Regions from separate parts of the Metabacillus sp. SLBN-84 genome, predicted to be linked through region 2. Evidence: a T-box and tRNA genes for the amino acid it is inferred to sense, from the RefSeq annotation. Region 2 holds a T-box; the other holds one or more tRNA genes.
The links. The T-box of region 2 lies ahead of metG (methionine--tRNA ligase). A T-box ahead of a tRNA ligase gene usually reads a tRNA of that ligase, here a tRNA-Met.
Positions count from the first base shown of each region.

Region 1: it encodes a tRNA-Met, which carries the amino acid that the T-box ahead of metG (methionine--tRNA ligase) is inferred to sense. The anticodon was not compared.

Region 1 covers NZ_JBRJIP010000001.1:15,303-24,090, forward strand. The annotation lists gene tilS (tRNA lysidine(34) synthetase TilS) at 1-612, opposite strand, end outside; gene RKD52_RS00090 (protein kinase domain-containing protein) at 721-1,803, opposite strand; gene RKD52_RS00095 (VWA domain-containing protein) at 1,769-2,506, opposite strand; gene spoIIE (stage II sporulation protein E) at 2,610-5,090, opposite strand; tRNA gene RKD52_RS00105 (tRNA-Glu) at 5,357-5,428, opposite strand; tRNA gene RKD52_RS00110 (tRNA-Met) at 5,438-5,514, opposite strand; gene RKD52_RS00115 (S1 domain-containing RNA-binding protein) at 5,685-6,137, opposite strand; gene RKD52_RS00120 (septum formation initiator family protein) at 6,219-6,599, opposite strand; gene yabQ (spore cortex biosynthesis protein YabQ) at 6,612-7,241, opposite strand; gene yabP (sporulation protein YabP) at 7,238-7,543, opposite strand; gene RKD52_RS00135 (RNA-binding S4 domain-containing protein) at 7,626-7,889, opposite strand; gene yabN (bifunctional methyltransferase/pyrophosphohydrolase YabN) at 7,908-8,788, opposite strand, start outside.
Region 2 covers NZ_JBRJIP010000001.1:669,477-678,264, reverse strand. The annotation lists gene anmK (anhydro-N-acetylmuramic acid kinase AnmK) at 1-770, shown strand, start outside; gene RKD52_RS03300 (PH domain-containing protein) at 853-2,364, opposite strand; gene RKD52_RS03295 (PH domain-containing protein) at 2,361-2,855, opposite strand; gene RKD52_RS03290 (ABC transporter permease) at 3,251-3,946, shown strand; gene RKD52_RS03285 (ATP-binding cassette domain-containing protein) at 3,946-4,869, shown strand; gene RKD52_RS03280 (cell wall-binding repeat-containing protein) at 4,964-5,929, opposite strand; T-box leader at 6,093-6,350, shown strand; gene metG (methionine--tRNA ligase) at 6,402-8,018, shown strand; partial or broken gene RKD52_RS03270 (IS3 family transposase) at 8,413-8,664, opposite strand.

The sequences.
Region 1 (8,788 bases), 650 kb from region 2:
CTGTTTACGGAAGCGGTTGCGGGTGTAATCAAGCTTTTCGTTGCTCGGGTCAAACCTTGGAGCCAGATGGTTCAGGCTGCAGTATTCGAGGATTTCACTTTTATCAGCTGAAAGCAGAGGCCGGATAATGCTTCCGCCTGCAAACTCCCTGTGTTCCGGTATCCCGGCAAGCGCTGTTCCCGCGCTGCCCCTTGTCATTCTCATCAGAATCGTCTCGATCTGATCATCGCCATGATGGCCTAAAGCTATGAACGAAGCCTGATGCTTCTTCATGACTCTTTCGTAGAAGGAATAACGGCATTCTCTTGCCGCGCTCTGAATGCTCATCTCAGGGTTTTCTTCCGCATACTTCGAGACATCGATCTGCACAGCTTCGCACAGAACATGATGGTTCCGGCAAAACTCCTTTACAAATTCCATTTCAAGGGCGGATTCAGCTCCCCGGAACATGTGATCAACATGAGCCGCAGCAAGACTCAGGCCGAATTCGGATCTAAGCCGGATAAATAAATGAAGCAGGGCGAGTGAATCAGGACCTCCTGATACACCTATGACGACTGCTGTGTCTTTCACTTTATAGCGTGTAAGAAAACGTCTGAAACGTTCTAGCATGGCATTCCTCTTTTATAGCATAGTCTTTGCGTACCTTCATACTATCATGACAGCTTTCAGCCCTGCAAAAAAGAAGTCCCCCGTTCACATATTTACCATAAATTCGCGCTACATCAGATAGTGATAGACGTAAAACGAGTAGATAATGCAAAGTGCGGCAAGGATCATGACGGTTTCAACCCATCCTCCGGTCCTGCTTTTCTTTTTTGCTTTTACACGGACCGGCCCCTGACTTGCTGCATTGCCTGATGGCCCGGGTCTCACTGCTTTCGCCTGTTTGGATGTTCTGCTTTGCCGTCCATGCACCTGAGACGGTTTTGCCGCTTGAGCCTGTCCTGTCTGCACGCGGCTTTTCTGCTGCTTTTGCGGTGCTGAACCCTGCTCATAGAGAGACGTCAGAAAGTCCTTTTTCATATCAGCAGCATAGTGGTATTTTCCCAATAACGCTTTTTTCAAAACAGCTGAATGCTTTCTTAAATATGGGTGGTCCTGAATGACTTCCATGAGCTGTCTGCCGCCCTCATCCTGCTTTTTAAACCGTTTTGGATGAACAGAGTTAATGACGATCATGGCAGCTGCAAACAAATCGTAGGATGGCTCAGCCCTGCGGGTGCCAAGACCCCAGTACCCTCTGTCAAAAAAGTCGGTGAATTCTTTGATTGACCTCCCATTCAGAGTTGTACCCCCAACGTCAATGAACCTCAGCTTTACCGGCCGTTCTGCCACCATCAGATTTTCAGGCTTCAAATCGCCGAATACCCATCCGGCCCTGTGCAGCTCCTCTAAATTCGACAGCAGCTGAACCGTCAGCACCCCTATCCATTCCAATCCCTGATTGCTGATGAAATCCAGGTATTGCTTTCCGCTGATATATTCCATCACATAAAATGGAACCTGCTCTCTCGTTCTTGGATGTATCCAGTCATCTACATCAACTAAAGCAGGCCCAAGGGAACTCCCCCGGACCTTTGAAAAGTGCTTAAGAACATTCACTTCGGACGTAATGGACATGCTGTTCCCGCTTACCTTCAAAGCGGCAAGTCCACTTCTCCCTTCTGCCAAGTAAACGATCCCTGTAGCACCCTGTCCAAGCGGCTTTACAATACGGTACTTGTTATGATGCCACTTTCCTTCAACGACAGTGCCGGGCAGAAGATTACATGTTTGATTCATTGAAGTATTGTTCATCATCTGAAAGCAGGCTCCTTAACGAACGCTTTTTCTTAAACGAATGGATGCCATCGCGAATGGCAGGTCCCGTAGGCGTGATGCCGCCTGTTGTCAGCTTTGGGAAAATAGAAGAGAGAGATTCAAGTTTCGGCGTCCAGTCAAGGACCGTTTCAACTTCTTCCTTTTTCCCAGGAAATACAGACACTGAAAATTGATTTTCTCCTATTCTCGAATTCAGGCTGATTGATAAATCAAGCAGAGATTCTTTAACGGTCGGAAGCTTAGGTTTCATGCTTCCGCTTGTATCAACAAGAATCAGGATCTCCATGCCGATTGTTTCTCCAAGCTCATCGACTACTTCCATGACCTCGCCCCGTTTTTCCGGGGAGAGCTCCTCCATTGTCACTTTTTTGCCCAGAATCTGCTGCAGTTCGGAGTTCACAACACCCTGCAGAGTTTGAGTCATCGCCTGTCTTGTGACCATTTGAACCGTCTGTGACAGCTGCTCAGCATATACCACCTGGCTCACTCCGCCTCCGGACATGGCAATTCCTTCGATTTCATTGATCGCATCCTGGTCTACAATGTTTTCTTCCAGTATTCCAATGACGTTAACCGTAATCCCCTGTTCTTTTGCAAGAGCAGCCATCGCGACCGGATCTTCGCCATGATTGGAACACCCGTCAGTTATCAGCAGTATTTGTTTCAGTTTCCCTTTATTCATTGGTTCAGCCCCTCCAGATATCCTCTTATCACCAAGGAAATAATGTAGTATCATCCTCGCCAGTAATAAAGAGTTTTATACTCCGAAAGAAGGCTTTAAAGCGTTAAACCGCCCCTTGCTTTTTAATATGTTTCGCAGTCGGAATGGATGCCCATTTCGGTGTATTATGGTCGACTTTAGCAACGACAACGGTCATATCGTCTTCAATCTTCCCGCCCCGTGTCCTTATAACCTCCTCCATAATTAAATCTGCGACCTCCTGAGGATCCATTGTCTCAAGCTCTTTGATCTTCCGCTTCATCCAAAGATCGTGGTTCTCTACATGCTTCGGCCCTTCAAAGATGCCGTCGCTCATCATAATCAGCAGATCTCCCGCTTTCAGCTGCTCTCCTACGACTTCCACATCAAACTCATCGATGATGCCCATCGGAAGATTGCTTGCCTGTATTTTCATGATCTGGTCTCCGCGTTTAATAAAGCTTGGCGTAGAACCGATTTTAAGAAACTTGCATGTAGCATCCTGCAGATCGACAATCGCAAGGTCAAGCGTGGAAAAAATTTCATCTGTCGTTCTCAGGGACAGAATGGAATTTATCGTTTTAATCGCTACCTTTTCTTCAATTCCGGACTGAAGAATTTTCTGAAGCAGCTTAATGGTTTCATTGCTCTCAAAATGGGCTCTTACTCCGTTTCCCATACCGTCGCTGATTGCAATCGCATATTTGCCGAAACCAAGCTCAATAGTTGAGTAGCTGTCTCCCGAAACGAGACCTCCGCCTTTTGCCGCATGGGCAACACCCGAATCAACCCGATACGTTCTTGAAGACCCGAACGATACATGACAGTAGCCGTTCGGATAGCTTGAGCATTCCTCACGTTTCACAATAATGGATTCCTCAAGAATATCAGACAGCATCGGAGCTATGATTTTTTCGCACTCCCCGTGGCCATTGCAAAACGGGATGCTCATTTCAATATCGACATTTCCCTGTTCAAGACTGTATATATCAACGTGCCCTATCTCAATGCCAAAGCTCTGGAGCGCTTCGAGAATCTGCTCCTCCTGCACAAAATGATTCTCCCGTTCACGCTTGATTTCTTTTGAAAAATCCTCCATGACCTGAGACACACCAAGCAGCTGTTCCGCTACAAGCCGCCTGCTTTCCTGCACTTGCTGCTTCAGCTTTTCGTTCGCATCATAATAGTTGATTTCCTGCTCAATAGCCTCTTCCACCTTTTTCGGTTTTGAGCAGTACTTTTCAAACTCTTTTTTCAGCTTGCGGTTGCTGTGATACGTATTTTCTTTGCTTTCATCCATAATAGCCTTCATAAACTCATAGGTTGTATCAAAATTCTGAACCCAGCACCTTTCTTTTTTAAAGCAGGTCTGGCACGTTTTTTCCGTAATCGTGCTTAAGAACAGGTCTGTTCCCCGCTGGTCTTCTGATTCTTCGCTTTTTTCATAGAAGGTGGCAAAGCTTTCAGAAAGAGCATAAAAAACCTGTGAGAACTGATCGACCCTGTGAGCGGTCACATCCCTGATTTTCCGCACGTACTGCTGCTGCTCCTGGGTGTGCTCGTTCGTACCAGGGATGTGCTTGGCCAGCTTATTGGTGATCGCCTTCGGGGTCAGCAAAAACAGACCGATGGCAATAACGGATTCTGTCAGGTTTTTCATCAGATCCGTTGAACCCTCTCCGTACAGGGTAATAAGCAGCGATCCAATCAGCAGTCCGATTGCCGCCCCAAACTTCTGCCCTTCTTTTAGCAGGCCTCCAAGAAGCCCCGAAAATGCAAGGAGGCTCATCTGATATAAATTCCCTACGTTTGCAAGACTCAAAATCAATCCCGTTACCACACCGACCGTACAGCCGATGCTTGAGCCCCCGATAAAGGCAAACAGCAGGACAATATAGCGTGAAAAGATGTGCTCAGCCTGAAGTTCCTGATAAGTGACACCGACAAACCCTGTCAGGACAGAGGCAAGGAGAATCATAATGCAGATGATTTCTTCTATCTTAAGTGACTGCTTGTACTTCTTTGCAGAAAGAAGAGGCAGACTCTGCAGGAAGATGAGCGAAAGGATAAAGGCAAGGCCGGATTCGACTCCTGCCATCATATAATCGTAAAGAGTAAGCGGGCCCTGGAGATAAAAGTACCCGACCCTCGTCACCATCATAGAAAGAAAGACAACAAACGGCAGTGCCTTCATCTTGTCTTTATAAAGAAAGGATGCCAGCTTTTTCATCACCAGGAAGACGAAGATTGAGGCGGTGACAAAGAGAGAGGTTTGCCAGGAGATGGTGGCTGCTCCTCCGATCAGAGCAAGCGAAGCAAAAAGCGCTTTATCTTTTTTCATCAGCAGAACGGCTCCGAAAAACGGCAATGCAAACGGAAGCACCTCTGTCAGAATTAAAGCCCGTCCAAGCAGAAAGCCAATCAGCACAAACAGCAGGCCTCTATGTAAAAAAAGAAGCTGCATTCTTGTCCCAAAACGGTTCAAAGAACGATTGAACCACTGATGCGTTTTTTCAAGGCTGACTTCTGTCATCGGCTCGATTACCCTTCTTTCTACCTTTTCCATATTTTCATTCCCCCGTTTTTTGATATTACGGCTATTATATAGAAGGCTCAAAAAAGAATTTGTCAAACGAGGGGCCGGTATACCAAGAAACGTTCGACTGTTTTTTTGAATAGCGACAAAATGCACGAAAAACAGGGTCATTTTACAGGAAAAGGGGATAAGCAGTCTGAGAAATGAGTCGCAACCGGGAGAAATTGCAGGAAACCAAAAGGAGAAAGCATACAAAAAACCCCGGCTCTCAAATAAGAGAACCGGGGTTTGTATGATGACCCGTACGGGATTCGAACCCGTGTTACCGCCGTGAAAGGGCGGTGTCTTAACCGCTTGACCAACGGGCCAGTTAAAAATGGTAGCGGCGGAGGGAGTCGAACCCACGACCTCACGGGTATGAACCGTACGCTCTAGCCAGCTGAGCTACACCGCCATTTTTAAAAGCCATTTGTATTAGGCACAAGATATATAATACAAAGGATTGTCTCTTTCGTCAACAAAAAGTTTAAAAAAGTTTTCAGGAGCCATTTTTCCCATAAAAAAAGAAAGCACACGCGCATGTGCTCTCCTGACGATTAAGCATTTATATCAGATAGCAGCAAGTTAACCTCTTCTTGCTCCGCGACCGCCGCGTTTTGATTCCGTGTTGCGTTTTAGAGATGATAAGCGATCCTCGCTGTCTTTAAGGAATCTGCTCATTTTTTGCTCGAAATTCTCTTTAGGACGGAACTCATTTGTGTTTGATCTTCCTCTTGGACGATCTGGGCGGTTTGGACGGTCTGAGCGGTTCGGGCGGTCTGGACGTTCTGGGCGCTCAGGACGATCAATAGCTTTCTTGATGGATAAACCGATTTTTCCGTCTTTCTCTACGTTGATGACTTTTACAGTAACTTCGTCACCTACTTTTAAGTGATCGTTAATATCCTTCACGTAATTATCAGCGACTTCACTGATATGGACTAGTCCTGTAGTGCCGCCAGAAAGCTCTACGAACGCTCCGAAATTTGTAATGCCCGTTACCTTACCTTGCAGCTTGCTGCCAACTTCTATCGACATAAAAAAAATGCTCCTCCTTAATAAACATAAAAACTCATTATAGTTAATTATACATAATGTAAAAATCAAGTGTCAACAACACTACTCTTTACCTTTTTTTGGCAAAGAGAAGATGATTTCGTTCTCATCCGATAAAAAATAGTCGCGGCGTGCGATTTTTGCAATATAATCATCGTCGTTCAGCTTCACAATTTCCTCTTCGAGCACCTTTTCTTCTTTCTCAAGCTCAGCAAGCTTACTCTCAAGCTTCTTCTTTTCTTCTGCCTTTTCTTCAATGGCGCTTGATTGGGAAATCAGGGTCGAAAGGACAATAACTGAAGTCACCGCTGCAATTAATCCAAATAACGTCAGCCGTCTGATAAGGCCGCGTTTCCGCCGTTTCATGATCTGGTCTTTTCGCTCCTGCTGCTGCACGTACTGTGACTGAAGCTGGGTAATTTTCCGTTCTTTAGCGAGACTCATTCATTAGCCTCCTTACTTCTTCTTTTTCCATAAAATCCATAAGTTACCACACATATTCAAGATTTTCAAACGAAATCCTGCCGCTTTTTTGAAATAATTGTGAAAGAATTTCCGTATGCGTGCCGGAACAAGTTTAAGCATTCCTTTCAGTATCCAGATGACAGGAGCCATCAGCACTTTAAGCGTTCCGAATATCAGCCTGCAAAGCCATTTTACCAACTTCCATAAAAAGATGACAAGTCCGGTGACAATGGCAATGAGCAATTTTGTCAGCCCTGTGACAGGCTTGACCAACATGAAATCTCCGATACTTAAAGCTGTCCTGTACAGTCCGACAGCAAACCTTATCATCCATTCCAAAACCGCCAGATACATTTTTTTCAAAAGACTCTGATAGGCAGCATATCCGCACAGCAGGGCAAGGAGAATGTATACCCTGAACTCGCCTTCATTAACCTGGAGAAGAACGTAAAATAAAAGAAGTCCCTGAAACAGCCAGAAAAAGACGTCATTTATAAACACAATCCATTTTGCTCTTTTTGACCGCATGAGGAAACGGCTGTATGTATCAAGGGAAACTCCGATAAAACAGCCGGATCCGACCATGCTGAGCATGGTCAGGAATTGAACGGACAGCGTCATTTAAACAACTTGCTAAAGAGTCCTTTAGCTTTCTCCGTCTGTTGGTCATCCAGGTAGACAAGGTCAAAAACTCTCCCTTTGATGGAGACAATGCCTTTGTCGACATCCAGGTTTTTCATTTGCAGATTTTCCCCGCGAATGGCAAGTGCGCCCATGACCGTCTCAAGAAGAAACTCTTCATTGTCAAAACTTTCTACATGGGTTACGCCTGTGATGTCCAGCAGCTTGCGGCCCCTCATAATCACGTCATGCTCCTGGATGGTTCCTTTAGACTGTGATCCATTATCATAATATTGATTCATAGCCAGCCCCCGCATTCTTCTTAGAAATATTCTTATCTATTTCTATGAGAAAGGGGGGCAAAATAGAACAAGCCCTTACTGACTATTCTTCGCTTAGCTTTTCTTCTTTTATGATTGTGAACATGCCGGCTGCATCTTCTTTCTTAGAAGAATCCTGCAGTTTTTCGACCTTGGCCGTAATGCGTTTTTGTCCGAAGCGGATTGCGAGCTCGTCCCCTTCTTTCACAGTTGAACTGGCTTTTGCAACCGTTCCGTTCACAGTAATCCTGCCCTGGTCGGATACTTCCTTTGCAAGCGTCCGGCGTTTAATCAATCTTGATACTTTTAAAAATTTGTCCAGTCTCATGATTTAAGCACTCCCTTTTTACAGGCCCTTTTGTTTCGCTTCATTCCAGTAAGAGTCCATTTCTTCTAAAGACATGTCCTCAAGCGGTTTGTTCAGCTCTTCAGCCCGCTTTTCAATATATTCGAATCGTCTTGTGAATTTATGGTTAGTAGACGTCAGCGCTGTTTCTGGCTCTACGTCATAAAATCTTCCGATATTCACGAGCGCAAACAGGATGTCCCCGAATTCTTCAAGCACTTTTTTGGAATCTGATCCCTTTGCCTCGTGTTTGAATTCCTGTATTTCCTCCTGCACCTTGTCCCATGCAGGGTTCACATCATCCCAGTCAAAGCCTGCCTTAGCCGCTTTTTTCTGAAGATGAAAAGCCTTTGACAGGGCAGGCAGTGAAGCTGCTACAGATTTTAGGAACGGCTCCTTCTGCTGTGAGCCTTTTTCCGCGCGCTTAATCTCCTGCCAGTTGGCAAGGACTTCTCCCTCATCACGAGCCTCTGCCGTCCCAAAGACGTGAGGGTGTCTCCGGATCATTTTATCCGTCAGCGTCCGAATCACATCATCTATGGAAAACATGCCTTCATCAGATCCGATTTGGGCATGCAGCATGACCTGAAGCAGTACATCCCCGAGCTCTTCAACCAAGTGGTCGTCGTCCTCTTCGTCGATCGCTTCGATCAGCTCATAGCATTCTTCAATTAAGTACCTCTTAAGAGAGCTGTGTGTCTGCTTTTTGTCCCATGGACAGCCGTTTGGCCCACGAAGCTCGGCAATGACTGAACGCAAAGTCTGGAATTGATGATTCAGTTGCTCTTCTTCTTTTATCGGAGGAACATAGACACTTGTTAAATTATCCACCGCCGCGGCTCTGTCCAGTTCATACAATGGGACTTTAACAATCTTTTCGT
Region 2 (8,788 bases):
CAGACACAATGGTCGTATCCAATTTCCGTACCATGGATATGGCCGCCGGAGGGCAGGGTGCACCTCTAGTTCCCTACACCGAATATATTCTTTATCGGAGTGAGACAAAGGGAAGACTTCTCCAGAATATTGGAGGAATAGGAAATGTTACGGTTCTTCCAAGAGGGGCGTCATTAGGTGATATGGTAGCGTTTGATACAGGACCGGGAAACATGATCATCGATGAAGTGTGTCGCCAATTGTTCGGGGTGAATTATGACAAGGGCGGTAGGATTGCAAAGCAGGGAAAAGTGAATGAGGAGCTGTTATCCTATTGTATGAACCACCCATACATTATGAGCGCTCCTCCAAAATCGACCGGAAGAGAACTGTTTGGAAAACAATACGTCATGAAACTCTTAGAAGAATTTAAAAACCTCTCAAAAGAAGACATAGTCACAACTGTTACCATGTTTACCGCAAAATCTATCGTTGCGAATTACCAGGCCTATGTTTTCCAAAAGACCAAAATAGATGAGGTGATTATAGGCGGAGGCGGCAGCTACAACCACACACTATTGGAAATGATGCAAACCCTTCTTGGAAGCTCCGTTAAAGTGATGACTCAAGAAGAATTGGGTTATTCATCGGAATCAAAAGAAGCAGTGGCCTTTGCTCTTCTTGCAAATGAAACGTACAACGGAAATGCAGGTAACGTCCCATCTGCTACAGGTGCTAAACAGGCTGTTATCCTCGGAAGTTTAACATATCCTCCTAAGGGCAGAAAATAAATTCAGTATGACATGACGCTTTATCCATTCAAGATAAAGCGTCTTTTTATACACTAAAATGATCGCTTCAGCAACCTGGAAATCACTCAACCTCGATCTCTCTTCTCCGCTCCATATACCACTTGTATAGCGAGGCAGCCATCTCCAACGGCACATCACTGACACCGGCATGACGGACCGGCTTAGCCCGGTTGATGGTTCCGATCGATGCGAGGCCGGCCATTTTCTGCAAGATGTTCCGGGTTACTTTTACTTCAATGATTTTATCTCGTTTGGAAACGAATAAACACGTAGTCAGACTGCCGGTTTTGAATTGGACGAAGCGATCGTTCAACGTGTAGCGTGTATTTAAAAAGTCGAGCACCCTTATTCCTTTGATCGTGATGAACAGGACAGCGGATAATATCCACCAAGCTTGTTCCATACCAAGAACGGCCGGTTTGAAATAAAAGAGGGCGGCCGTTGCTGTGATCCAGATCCAGCTCGGCTTAAACATACGGACCCAAAGGGATTTGACTGGCAGGCGAGTCATCTTTGATGTTACCTCATAAGTAGGCAAAATTTCAGATATCATTTCATATGCCCTTTTAACAGGCAAAAATGGATAGAGAGAATTTATCTCAAGGGTATCTTCGCCAAGACTCAGACTGCCTGCACTTATCAGTTTTACTTCTGCAAGTCCTAGCAAGCGTTTCATGATGGATTGATTGATTTCGATCGCCTGCACCTTATCTTTGGATATGGAAAAGGTTGTTTCTTCGATGATACCTTTCGTAATGTAGATGCGTTCATTGTCTGAAGAGATGTGATATTTCCCGTATTTTAAGAATGTCCGCACAATGCCGAAAACTGCTGAAGCAGCAACGAGTATGATGGTGATGACTATAACCAGCCATGCAGAGCTCATGACAGCAGAGAATAGACCTTCTGCTTCTTCTTTCACATGAAAAATCTCATCGATTTTGAAATAAAAAGAGCCGATTATAGGAACAAGCACCAAAAAGCTAAGTGATGTAAAGGATGCTTTTAAAATGGACAATTTGGAAGGTTTAAAATGAGTGGTTCGATTCAAACTCACTCTTTCCGTTTCTTTTTGAGAAGATAATTCGATATTGGCAACGTCAGGAGAGACCGTGGTCGGCCCGCTGTGATCTGCCCTTGCTATATGGGCTTCGATTCGTTCTGAATCTAATTGAGAAATCACTTCAAATTTCACCCCAGCTTCCTCCCCTGTCATTCCCGTTTCAAAACTGGTCGACGTTACATGGAACATCCTGTGAAATAAAGAGGTATGCCGATTCACATTTTGAATGCTCGAAAAGGGGATGGTTCGCTCTGATTTACTGAAAATCCCATTATAAAGGTGAAAAGATTGATCATCCAGTTTGTATTTGTGAGTAAACCACTTCAAGATGATGGAAATAAAGATGATTCCAAAGACCGCGAAAAAAAGAAGCCTGCCATACTCTACAAAAGCAGATTCTGAATCAGCTTTAATAATGAACAAGTAAACAACAAAGAAAATGGAATTCTTGACCAGTTTCCATAAGCGAAAAAGAACAAGCAGTGGATGATATCGTGTCGTCTCTGTCATGATTCGATTTCCTTAATCTTTGCGTAACGGGCAATCTGATGTCTCAATGAAGCAGCTACCTCTTTGGAAAGAGCGGGAATTGTATGGGATGATCCCGTCGTTTCAATAGAAATTGTGCAGAGTCCGTATCTTCTGAGTAACGGACCTTGTTTGGTTGCTACCGATTGGATTTTTGTCATTGGGACTAGCTGATGCTCTTCAAATAAGACGCCGGACTTTACTTGCAAAAACTCTTCATCTACATCGTAGCGCCAGTTTTTATACAGCAAAAACGGGTTGATGCATGACCAGACAGAACCTATTACAGAAATCACTGTTAAGCCGATCAGAATCCAGCCAATCCATTCTTTCCATGAAAAGCGGTAATCCAGGTAAAACAATAGTCCAAGGATCATGAATCCAATAAGGTTCGTGATTGCTTCACTAATAAGCCAAACTTTAACCGCATCCTTGGATAATCTTTTTTCAGGTGCATTCATTTGAGTATACATAAATAGTCACTTCCTAAATGTCTAAACTTTTTTGTTTTCAGGAGAAAAAACCTCTGCTTCCACTCCATTTCCACCATCATTCTATCTCTTTATTCTTATCCTCTTCGAAACACATCCTTATTTTTTACTTAATTCCTATTTTCTTCTAGTAAATACGTGAAGGCAGTCGGCTTATTCCATCTTTGAAGACGCTATCATATGAAGGCTTTTGTTCAAGAACCACTCTGTTTATGTCCTCATCTCTTTTGCTTGATGCTTTGTGAAATGAATCATCTGCAAAGCAGGATCCCAAAAATGCACTGCCCCCGTGTTTTTTACAATTTAAGGTAAGTTTAAGCCGTTGTTTGTTTTAGGTTAATTTTTTCGTTGTATGATGAAAAAAAAGGAGGATTATCATGATTGCCATTTGCAGAAGAGAATTTCTTAGCTTATTTAAAAGTATGAAGTCTGTCATTTTCATCCTGATTATAACCGGGATGACATTTTTGATAGGTGATGTAATGTCCGGCATTCCCCCTCAGGAACTAGAAGAACTCGGTCTTAAAAATGGATACATATCAGGCCTGATGTTCTTAATGTATTTTTTTGGACCGCTGTTTGTAACAAGTCTCTCCCACGACATCATTAATAGGGAAACCCAGAGCAGAACAATGAGATTTCTGATAACAAAAGTAAAACGGGATGACATTGTGCTCGGCAAGTTCTTTGGAATAACAGCTTTCTGGACTGCCTGTCTGTTTGCAGCACTGGTGCTGATTTCGATCTTTACTCAATCATTTTATCTTCTTCCTTTTATTGAAAACATCGTTTTCTTGTCCTATTTCATCGCACTGAGCCTGCTGATGAGCATCATAATCGGCCGCCCTGCCCTGACGATGTTTTCAGGAATCATATTGAGCATAGCTCTGCCGGTAATCGGAATATGGGGCCTTGTGAGTGACAGCAATATGATTATTAATATCCTGAGTGTTTTTACGCCCTACTATTTCTTCAGTTTTACAGACACTCCGGCTCTCAGTTATTTAACGCTTATTTTAACCTTGCTTATGGTGATGGGATCGGTCATTATCTTCAGAAAGAGGGATTTTTAATGAACGTGATTGAAACGAAGTCTCTGACAAAGAAATATGGAGCAACTACAGTCGTTAACGACATTTCATTAACAATTGAAGCAGGAGAGATTTTTGGATTTCTTGGTACAAATGGCGCCGGTAAATCAACATTTATTAATATGATAACTGGCATCATCCTGCCTACTTCCGGTGAATACAAGCTTCTCGGTTCAGGCATGGACGAGATAGAAAAAATGAAAGACAAAATTGGCGTCCTTCCTGATTATTCATCCTTTTATGATGACCTATCCCCTTTGCAGCACCTGGAGTTTTATTCGAGCATCCTTAAGACGAAAAAAAGCAGAACTGATTTACTCCATCTGCTGAATCGCGTCGGTTTAAGTGAGGCAGCTCACAGGAAAACCAAGAAATTTTCTTTTGGGATGAAAAAAAAGCTGGGAATTGCGCAGGCCCTCATTAATGATCCTGACCTTATCTTTCTGGACGAACCAACCTCAGGTGTAGATGCGGAATCCATCCTTGACATACACTCGCTGATTCTTGAACTCCATAAAGAAGGAAAAACCATTTTCATGACGTCCCATAATCTTGACGAGGTAGAAAAAATCTGCACAAAGATCGGCATTATGAGAGACGGCACGATCAGCAGTCTTGGTTCGATGGACCAGCTGAAAAAGCAGCATCAAAAAGCGTACAGAGTATCAATCAAACTAAGGCAGGATATAGGCAGCAAAAAGACCGTGCTGAAGAAAGTCCTTTCAGGCATGGCTGATGATATTGTGTATACGAATGAATATGTCCATTTTACAGTAGCAGAAGAACATAAAATTTCAGCCGTCATCCGTGCCATGATTATCTCTGATCTTGATATCTTACGTGTTGAAGTAGAGGAGCCCACTCTTCAGGATATCTTTCTTCGTAAGGAACAGAGCGTTGTTTAGGGGGATAATTGCCCAATGAAATGCTTTTTTCTATAAAAAATAAAAAATGACACTTAAAAAAGCCCTGATTCTTAATCAGGGCTCTCACTCATTCTTATTGAAACAGTTTCGCAACCGTGCTGTCAGGCAGTGCTTTTACTCCGCCGACAATTTCATATTCTTCAACCAGATCAGAATAATACTGAACAGTCTCTTTTGTCGTTGTTTTTGGCTCATTTGGATCAGTTAGAATGATACCGTTCGACCAGCCTGCTGCAAGTGCAGAAGCAGACAGGGCATCAGGGAAATCAGCGCCAGTAGCGATGAACGGATAGTCCATGTCATAGATTCCTTCCTCAAATGCATAATCTACAATCTGAGTGTTTGTTGTATAACGGTTGCTTCCGCCAAGTCTGGTCATATCCGGAAGGGATGCAGCTGCTTTAGCAGAAACGACTGAAGATCCGCCCGCAACAATGGAGTAGTCCGCACCAGCTGTTTTCACATACGTCTTAACAACGCCCGGAAGATCAGCGCTGCGCGTTAGAAGAATTGGAGCTCCAATGATTCCTGCAACAGGAGCGATGGAAAGGGCATCCGGATAATTTTCACCAGAAGCTACAACGATTCCGCCATCAACTCCTACTTCTTTTGCCACTTTTACAGATGTTTCGTATCTGTCATTTCCAGCGATTCGGACAATTGTTTTTACTCCGTTATTTTTCAGTTGAGTTTCAACATCAGCTGAAATAACGCCAGTTCCGCCAATCAGATAAACCTTTGTTACGCCAAGGTCTTTTAATTTTGCCAGCACTTTTGTTGGTACAGCCTTTGTGTCTGTAAGAAGAAGCGGAGCCTCGTGCTTCACAGCAAGCGGAGTCGCACTCAGTGCATCCGGATAATTTCTTCCAGTAGCAAGAACAGCCACATCTGACTCAAGCCACTCATCAGCAAGCGCCACTGATGTGTCAAAGCGGTTTTCTCCCGCATAGCGGTAAGTAGGCGCTGTTTCTGCTGCACTTACTTGGGCAAACGGAAGGCTTAAAGCAAATAACGCAGATAGTACAATCGTTTTTTTCATGTAAAGATCCCCCTGTATTTAATCTATCAAACTTCTCTATTATACTTTTTGAAAGAATAAAACGGAATGCAATATATTACAATTTTTTACATAAAAAGTCTAAAATTTTTCGACAAATCCCCCCCTTTACAATCTTCCTTCTTTTGGATAAAATGAGAACAAATGAAAAGCGATGAGAAGGAAAAGTACATGCAGGGACACCTCCAAAGAGAGCTTCGGCAGCTGAAAAGAAGCGTGGCAGCCCGCACGGAAAATGACCTTTGAGCTTCACACCGAACGTGCACGTGCACAAGTAGACTGTGACGTGGTTGCCGACGTTACAACGGCATACGTATCAGGCTTTCATGCCCCGTACGGACAAAGGCAGGTCAATTGACCTGTAAACTAAGGTGGTACCGCGACTTCAAACCTCGTCCTTAGACTGTTTCAGTCTATGGACGGGGTTTTTTTGCGTGGAAAAGGAGGAAAAATAATGAGTATTTTTATTGGAGGAGCTTGGCCGTATGCAAATGGATCCCTGCATATCGGACATATTGCCAGTCTTTTGCCGGGTGATCTTCTGGCCCGCTATTACAGGCTTAAAGGAGAAAGGGTACTGTATGTTTCAGGGAGTGACTGCAATGGAACACCTATTTCAATCAGAGCCAGACAGGAAAACGTGGAGGCAGCTGTTATTGCAGACCGCTATCACCAGGAATTTTCCGATTGTTTCAGAAGACTTGGCTTTACGTATGACTGCTATACACGAACAGATGCGCCCCATCACCACAGGACCGTCCAGGAAATTTTCCTTTCTTTACTTGGGAACGGGGCTCTTTACGAAAAAGAAACCCGGCAGGCATACTGCGGACATTGTGAACAGTTTTTGCCCGACCGGTATGTGGAAGGCGTTTGTCCCTCCTGTTCATCGCGGGCCCGGGGAGATCAGTGTGACGTGTGCTCTGCCATTCTCGACCCGCTTGATCTGATTGACAAAGAATGCAAGCTTTGCGGGCATGAGCCTGAAGCCAGAGAAACCGCCCACTATTATTTCAGTCTTGCTTCCCTTCAGGGAGCGCTGGAAGAGTATGCTCTCGAAAACGGTTCAAATTGGCGGGAAAATGCGGTGAATCTCACAAAACGATACCTGTCAGAAGGCCTTCAGGACAGGTGTGCCACACGTGATCTGCCGATTGGCGTGCCGGTTCCGGTCAAAGGCTATGAAAAGAAAAAAATCTATGTCTGGATCGAGGCGGTATCAGGCTATCTATCTGCAAGCAGGCTCTGGGCGGAAGATAACGGAGAGAACTGGAAAGACTTCTGGAATGATGATGCTTCCTCTTACTACGTTCACGGCAAGGATAACATTCCGTTTCACACCATCATCTGGCCTGGTATCCTTACAGCCCTTGGCGGACTGAAACGGCCTGAGCATATCATCTCCAGTGAGTATGTAACCCTTGAAAAAAGAAAGCTGTCCACCAGCCAGAACTGGGCTGTCTGGGCGCCTGATCTTCTTGAACGCTATCATCCCGATTCCATCCGCTATTTCCTGACGATTAACGGTCCGGAAAAAAGAGACACCGATTTTTCGTGGAGAGAATTTATCCATTCTCACAACGGAGAGCTGCTTGGAGCTTTTGGAAATCTTGTAAACCGGACGTTAAAGTTTATTGAAAAGTCATTTGATGGAACGATTTCAGGATCAGCTGATCAAGGGATTGAACAGGAAATGAAGGCTCTCTATTATCAGACAGGAGCACTGATAGAAAGCGGTCAGTTCAAAGCCGCGCTTGAAACCATTTTCGCTTTCATCCGGCATTTGAATAAATACTTTGATGAAAAGAAACCATGGATTTCAGTCAAGCAAGATAAAGAAGACTGCCAAAAAGTACTTTTCACCTGTACGCTGGCCATTGCCAACTTGTCGGTTATCCTGCAGCCTTTTCTGCCTTTTTCCTGCCTCAAATTACAGGAGACATTGAACCTATCAGCAGAAGCATGGACATTTTTAGAGCAGCAGTCATTTACCGTTCAGGATGTGAACCCGCTGTTTGAACGGATTGATCCAGAGAGGATTGGAGAGGAAACAGAAAGGCTTAAAAAGTAACATTCTACGCAGCACAAAGGAGAATGGCGCCCTTATGCGACGCTATCCTTTGAAAAGTGGCGGCACTTCGGGGAATGGCACCACTAATGGGGACTCTACCCCTTGAAAAGTGGCTCCACTACGGCGAATGGCGCCACTTATGGGGACTCTACCCCTTGAAAAGTGGCTCCACTACGGGGAATGGCGCCAATAATGGGGACTCTACCCCTTAAAAAGTGGTTCCACTACGGGGAATGGCGCCACTTATGGCGACGCTACCCCTTGAAAAGTGGCTCCACTACGGGGAATGGCGCCACTTATGACGACGCTACCCCTTGGAAAGTGGCTCCACTACGGGGAATGGCGCCACTTATGGCGACGCTACCCCTTGGAAAGTTGGTAGGTCAACACTAAACTAGACAGTTTTTTTAAGGTGTCTTTGTTTGTATTCATTCGGGCTTATGTAACCTAATGTTCTGTGGATTCGAACATCATTAAACCAATGAACGTGCTGATTAAATTCGTGTGTTAACTCTTCTAAACTGGCAAAATGACGACGTTTTACAAACTCTGTCTTGATGATTTTGAACGTGGCTTCAGCTACCGCATTATCGTAGGGGCAGCCTTTCATACTTAGTGATCGTTTGATTCCAAACGTCTCTAAAGCGTCGATGTCGTTGATATTTTGTGATACAAGTTCAAAGGTATAGCTATTTCGTCTTATATTTACTGACAGCCTTTAAATACGAACATAAATAAAGAAAATACATAAAATGTTCGTTTTTTACTTG